Regions from separate parts of the Paenibacillus lentus genome, predicted to be linked through region 2. Evidence: a T-box and tRNA genes for the amino acid it is inferred to sense, from the RefSeq annotation. Region 2 holds a T-box; the other holds one or more tRNA genes.

Region 1 (3,383 bases), 2.4 Mb from region 2:
TATCACTATGGCGCTGACAATCCTGAGGACAGCATCTCCAAAATATCTTTAACCGACGAGGAAGCGCGATATGTCTCTGCCATTATCGGCGGAGTCACTTATAAGCCTACTCCATTGGAAAATATAGAAGTCGCATTAGGCGATCTCATTATAGAGTGGTACAAACTAGAGCCTCACTACAAAGCTATCGGCAAAACGATTGGCGAACTGCGCGTACGTCAGCGTTCCAGCGCCACGATCATCGCTGTTGTGGAGAGCAATCATTCCAAACACATCAATCCTGGTCCGGATCTGCTACTTACAGCGGGCGCATTAGTTGTCGTTATCGGCGAGCGTCTGCACCAGCAGCAGATTAGACAGATTTTATTGAATGGAAGTGCTTAATGTTCTGCCTTCTAACTGAATACTAGCCTGGCGGTTATTTACAACTAGCCAATTAAAATCAGAAGAAGCGCTGTAAGTTCTAATAGAACTCAAGGCGCTTCTTTCTTATATAGCCCGCAGTATATGTTACTACACCGCTTGACTAGAAATCGAAATTGTCAGGATCCGGGCCAATACGCTTATTCTGATTCAAATTATTAATCTGCTCTATCTCTTCTTGAGTCAATTCGAAATCAAATACATTTGCATTTTCAATGATACGATGTTCCTTGGCGGATTTAGGTATCGTAACAATTTCATTCTGCAGATCCCAGCGAATTATAACCTGTGCTGTCGACTTGCCGTATTTGGCTCCTATAGTTTTAAGGACTTCATTATCCAATAGTTGACCTTGAGCTAGAGGTGACCATGCTTCAATTTGGATTCCCTGAGACTTACAATAATCCCTTAGCTCCACCTGGCTAAGCAAGGGATGTAGTTCTACCTGATTGATCACTGGCTTGATTTCAGCATTTTCCAGCAAATCCTGCAGGTGATGAATTTGAAAATTAGAAACTCCAATGGAGCGAACACGTCCATCTCTATGTAGTTTCTCAAGTGCTTTCCAAGTCTCTTTATATTTACCCTTAACTGGCCAATGAATTAAATACAGATCCAGATAATCCAGCCCCAGCTTATTCATGCTAGTATCGAATGCCTTCAGTGTATTTTCATAGCCTTGATCAGAGTTCCATACTTTTGTTGTAATTGAACACGCCAAGACCTAGCCATGGCATCTGTTCTCCATTCGACAGGGTTACTGTGGATTGCATGTTCCTCATTCTGTAGCAAGCCTCCTTAATAAGTTAAAAAATCTTTGCTAAGAACTATCTCATACCCAAAATATACTTTACAAGTACTAAAGTCAAACTTCCTTCTCCTATGCCTATGCGAAAAATTTATCAAAATAAAGAAGGTATATAAAATGGCTTACGTAAGCCATTTTATATACCTTCTTATTCATAATACCGATGGCCGGACTCGAACCGGCAAGCCTCTCGGCACCGCATTTTGAGTGCGGCGTGTCTGCCAATTCCACCACATCGGCATAGTGTAACTTCAACTCAATACAAGTGCGGAAGACCAGACTTGAACTGGTACGGTAGTAACCTACCGCAGGATTTTAAGTCCTGTGCGTCTGCCGATTCCGCCACTCCCGCAGAGTAATAATGGAGGCGCCACCCAGACTCGAACTGGGGATAAAGCTTTTGCAGAGCTGTGCCTTACCACTTGGCTATGGCGCCATATATATAAATGGAGCGGACGACGGGAATCGAACCCGCGACCCTCGCCTTGGCAAGGCGATGCTCTACCGCTGAGCCACGTCCGCAACATATGGCTGGGGATATAGGATTCGAACCTATGGAATGACGGAGTCAAAGTCCGTTGCCTTACCGCTTGGCTAATCCCCAATATATGATTTTTTAGATGAAAATGGGGCGATCGATGGGACTTGAACCCACGAATGCCGGAGCCACAATCCGGTGCGTTAACCCCTTCGCCACGACCGCCATAATAAAAGTATGATATTGTAGAACTGGCAGGGGCAGCAGGAATTGAACCCACACTAACGGTTTTGGAGACCGCTGTTCTACCTTTAAACTATGCCCCTATGGTAAAACTGGTGGAGGCTGATGGATTCGAACCACCGAACTCGTACGAGAACAGATTTACAGTCTGCTGCGTTTGGCCACTTCGCTAAGCCTCCATGTGGTGCCGGCGAGAGGACTTGAACCCCCAACCTACTGATTACAAGTCAGTTGCTCTACCAATTGAGCTACACCGGCATTTTCAATTATCAATGGTGGCTCGGGACGGAATCGAACCGCCGACACGAGGATTTTCAGTCCTCTGCTCTACCGACTGAGCTACCGAGCCATATAGGATAGTTCCCTTGGATCCTTCACCTATTCCGCTGCGATCAGCTCATTAGAGTGACAGTTTCCAGAGCCAAGCTTGCGAATCCTTAACGGATTCTGATCCTTTATTCAAGGAAGTTAATGGCGGAGCCGACGGGATTCGAACCCGCGATCTCCTGCGTGACAGGCAGGCATGTTAGGCCTCTACACCACGGCTCCACACTAGGTAATACAATTGCGGGGACAGGATTTGAACCTGCGACCTTCGGGTTATGAGCCCGACGAGCTACCGTGCTGCTCCACCCCGCGTCAGTTATAAAATTATATGGTGGAGGCTAACGGGATCGAACCGCTGACCCTCTGCTTGTAAGGCAGATGCTCTCCCAGCTGAGCTAAGCCTCCAAGGAAAGACAATTTCTATTGTACCATATAACCCATCTAGAAATCAAGTTATTTTTATGGTACTCGTTATTTCTCATACTTTATCCGTAGTATTAAAGAAAGTGGTGACCCGTAGGGGATTCGAACCCCTGTTACCTCCGTGAAAGGGAGGTGTCTTAACCCCTTGACCAACGGGCCATATATGTATCACATTTCAATAATACTTAAATAAATAATGGCGGAGAGAGAGGGATTCGAACCCTCGAGACGCTTGTGACGCCTACACGATTTCCAATCGTGCTCCTTCGGCCAACTCGGACACCTCTCCATATGGCTCCCCGAACAGGACTCGAACCTGTGACAACTCGATTAACAGTCGAGTGCTCTACCGACTGAGCTATCAGGGAACAATATTCACCTCAAGCTTGATCGCTTGAAAACTGGATACGAAACTTCATTTGCGTGTTAGCCCTTACTTGGTTCACCGGGGCCCCCGAAGTTTATCCTTCCGAAGTAGTTTGCTTTGCAAACCTTCAGTATTCGGTATACTCTTCGAAGCCTCCGCTTCACTTTTTGGGGTAAAGTTTGGATAAGCCCTCGACCGATTAGTACCTGTCAGCTCCATACATTGCTGCACTTCCACCTCAGGCCTATCAACCTCGTCGTCTTCAAGGGGTCTTACTAATTGGGAAATCTCATCTTGAGGAGGGCTTCACGCTT
Region 2 (3,383 bases):
AATCAAAGTTCATAGGAGGTTAATAGGAAAAGTGGATCATAAATTTGGTTACGATCAATATTTAGTTCGAAAAAAGGTGCTTTCCGTACTGGGAGCCAAGTTTCACATTTATAATGCCAATAATGAGGAGCTGATTATGTTCTCTCAAATGAAGGCTTTTAAGCTCAAGGAGGACATTCGGCTTTATAGCGATGAGAGTATGAGCGAGGAATTGCTGACGATCAAGGCGCGTAGTGTAATCGATTTTTCTGCTACTTATGATGTGCACGATGCGCGTACAGGTGAGCATGTCGGAAGCCTGCGGCGAAAAGGCATGAAGTCCATTTTGAAGGATGAATGGGTTATTCAAAATGCCGCCGAGGCTGAAATCGGTCGGATTAAGGAGGATAACAGGCTGTTTGCATTACTGCGCCGATTCCTGACCAACTTGATCCCGCAGACTTATAGTGTAGAAATGAATGGCAGCACGATTAGTACTTTTAAGCAGAATTTCAACCCATTTGTCACGAAAATCAATGTAGATTTCTCCAGCGATCCGTCACATACGCTTGATCGCCGTCTTGGACTTGCCGCTAGCGTATTGTTATGTGCGATTGACGGGCAGCAGTCGGGTTAGTAGGGGATAGAAAGCTAAAGTGCTAAGATGCTAAGGGATCTAAGGAATCTGAGTAATCTGAGTAATCTAAGGGGTCCCTCCACAGTGTACATAACCGCGTTTAATTCCATTCATGGAATGTTAACAGTGATCAGCAATTAGGCTAACAGATTTCCAATGAGGATTAGCAACCGTTTAACAATCGAGGGGCTTACAAAGCCCCTCGCGTATCATATTAACTGGAAATTACTTTTTCAGGCTAGAACCTTTCGTTTTCCTCTCCGTTTCAAAATTTCTTCTTACGTTGCTTCTGTATACTCAAAGCTTAAAAATATCAGCTTCAATTTGAACATTTACCTCCATAAAGGTGCCATACACCATTTTCTCAGGATCATATTCCTGTATCTACTATATTAATAAAATTAAAGTTTTTTTAATAAAATTAAAAAATAAATGAAAATACTATTTACTTTTGTTGATTTTTTGGTTATCCTTGGGAACAAGGGGGGAGAAAAGATGGTAGAGCGGAATATACCTTCGTGGATTTTATCCTTAGACTCAGAAGATATCGAATTTATGCGCAAGTTCATAATCAATTCTGGTTCCTTGAAGGATCTTGCAAAAGCATATAAGGTCTCTTATCCGACTGTTCGCATACGATTGGACAGATTAATTCAAAAAATCGAGCTAGTCCAGGATGATGAATCACAACCATTGGTTAATTTCGTTAAGAAACTGGCCATTGAGGAACGTATAACATTAGAAGATGCGCGACTTATTATCGAAAAATATAATGCGGAGAGGAAAGGGATATAGATGCCGGATTTAACTGTATTTTTCATCATTGTTGGTATGTCAGCGTTTCAGTATTTTATGGCTAGCAGAAATAGTTTCATACTTGGTGCCGTCGTACCTCTATTGTTCACTGCGTTGGTCACATGGATGTTTATAACCAGCAGAATTGAAAGTAAGATTGCGTATAGTGTATTACTTGTTATTGGATTGATTATCTTAATAGAAGAGTGGGCAAGAGGTCGGAAATCTTTTCGCAAGCGTCAGCAGAAGGAAATGGAGATCATGATAACCAAAGATTTATAATTCATTTCAGGGGAAAAATACATTTGACAATCGAAAATCAATTCACTATACTTTCTGTAAACTTATATGTGAATTACGATGATGGAGCAAAGTAGCGGGCAGTCACTGCTTACCAGAAAGCCAGGGGTGGATGGAACCTGGCAGCATTACTGATCCCTTGCGAATTACACTCCGGAGTATCTTGGGTAATGCCAAGCGGGTTGGCTCACGATATTGAGCTGAGAGTGGTATGATGAAGCTGGCCGGCTATGAATAATCATCGTACAATTTGGGTGGTAACACGGTTAATTTAATCGTCCCTGTAGTCTAATCTGGACTAGGGGACGATTTTTTATTTTATGGAATATAGGGAGCTGAATAGGTTGAATATTATCGATGAATTGGAATGGCGCGAAGCGATTAATCAACAGACGGACGCGGAGGGACTCCGTAAGCTGACCGAGGAGAAGGCGATTTCTTTGTACTGTGGGGTGGACCCGACGGGAGACAGCATGCATATTGGGCATTTGATTCCTTTTATCGTGCTGAAAAGATTTCAATTGGCAGGGCATAAGCCTGTCATTCTCATTGGCGGCGCAACTGGAACGATTGGTGACCCGAGCGGGCGTCAATCCGAGCGCAGTCTGCAGACGTTGGAGCAAGTTCAGGCTAACGTAGAAGCGTTAACCGCGCAAATGAAGAAGCTGTTCATGACCGATGGGGACAATGAGCTGAGATTGGTGAACAACTACGATTGGACGCACCAATTGAACGTAATTGATTTCCTGCGGGATTACGGAAAAAATTTCAGCATCAATTCGATGCTGGCCAAAGATGTCGTAGCAAGCCGCTTGGATAGCGGGATTTCGTTCACGGAGTTCTCGTATCAAATTCTGCAGTCGATGGACTACCTGCATCTGTATCGGGAAGAGGATGTGCAGCTGCAGGTGGGCGGCTCCGATCAGTGGGGGAATATCACAAGTGGGCTGGATCTCATCCGCAAAAAAGAAGGTCCGGAAGCCCAAGCGTTCGGCTTAACGATTCCGTTAATGCTGAAGGCCGATGGCACGAAGTTCGGCAAAACAGCCGGTGGCGCAATCTGGCTTGATCCGAAGAAAACGACGCCGTACGAGTTTTACCAATTCTGGGCGAATACCGACGACCGTGATGTCGTCAAATATCTGAAGTATTTCACCTTCCTGGATAAAGAAGCGATCGACGCGCTGGCTGAGAAGGTACAGACCGAGCCGCATAAGCGCGAAGCGCAAATTACGCTGGCCGAAGAAATGACCCGATTCGTGCACAGTGAGGAAGCGCTGGATCAAGCCAAGAGAATTACGGCAGCTCTCTTCAGTAGGGATATAAAGTCACTGACCGCCGATGAAATCGAACAAGGCTTCAAAGAAATGCCGACCTTCGAAGCGGCCAAGGAATCCAAGAACATCGTCGACTGGCTCGTTGACGTAGGCATCGAACCATCAAAACGCCAAGCACGCGAGGACATTACCAGCGGCGCAATCTCGCTGAACGGCGAGCGTGTCAATGAGCTGGAGTTCGAAATCACAGTCGACCTGGCCATCGAAGGCCGCTTCATCATCGTCCGCAAAGGAAAAAAGAAGTACCATTTGGTGAAGTTGGTTTGAGAGTAGTTTAGGGGTAAAAAGCGTAAGACACAGCATTTTCCTGCGGGAGGGTGCTGTGTTTTTTACAG

What was found. A T-box is a leader RNA that pairs with one kind of tRNA and senses whether it is charged. The one in region 2 lies ahead of tyrS (tyrosine--tRNA ligase), so its partner is inferred to be a tRNA-Tyr.
Region 1: it has a tRNA-Tyr gene. The T-box ahead of tyrS (tyrosine--tRNA ligase) is inferred to sense a tRNA for this amino acid. The anticodon was not compared.

The regions. Positions count from the first base shown of each region.
Region 1 is NZ_CP034248.1:1,894,831-1,898,213, reverse strand. Features, by position in the region: gene EIM92_RS08445 (cation:proton antiporter regulatory subunit) at 1-384, shown strand, start outside; partial or broken gene EIM92_RS08440 (aldo/keto reductase) at 527-1,205, opposite strand; tRNA gene EIM92_RS08435 (tRNA-Leu) at 1,390-1,471, opposite strand; tRNA gene EIM92_RS08430 (tRNA-Leu) at 1,498-1,583, opposite strand; tRNA gene EIM92_RS08425 (tRNA-Cys) at 1,594-1,667, opposite strand; tRNA gene EIM92_RS08420 (tRNA-Gly) at 1,679-1,753, opposite strand; tRNA gene EIM92_RS08415 (tRNA-Gln) at 1,760-1,835, opposite strand; tRNA gene EIM92_RS08410 (tRNA-His) at 1,859-1,934, opposite strand; tRNA gene EIM92_RS08405 (tRNA-Trp) at 1,962-2,035, opposite strand; tRNA gene EIM92_RS08400 (tRNA-Tyr) at 2,046-2,131, opposite strand; tRNA gene EIM92_RS08395 (tRNA-Thr) at 2,135-2,210, opposite strand; tRNA gene EIM92_RS08390 (tRNA-Phe) at 2,226-2,301, opposite strand; tRNA gene EIM92_RS08385 (tRNA-Asp) at 2,425-2,501, opposite strand; tRNA gene EIM92_RS08380 (tRNA-Met) at 2,518-2,591, opposite strand; tRNA gene EIM92_RS08375 (tRNA-Val) at 2,609-2,684, opposite strand; tRNA gene EIM92_RS08370 (tRNA-Glu) at 2,787-2,861, opposite strand; tRNA gene EIM92_RS08365 (tRNA-Ser) at 2,900-2,991, opposite strand; tRNA gene EIM92_RS08360 (tRNA-Asn) at 2,995-3,070, opposite strand; rRNA gene EIM92_RS08355 (23S ribosomal RNA) at 3,249-3,383, opposite strand, start outside.
Region 2 is NZ_CP034248.1:4,790,024-4,793,406, reverse strand. Features, by position in the region: gene EIM92_RS21705 (LURP-one-related family protein) at 32-616, shown strand; gene EIM92_RS21700 (DUF2089 family protein) at 1,112-1,411, shown strand; gene EIM92_RS21695 (hypothetical protein) at 1,412-1,693, shown strand; T-box leader at 1,763-1,997, shown strand; gene tyrS (tyrosine--tRNA ligase) at 2,056-3,315, shown strand.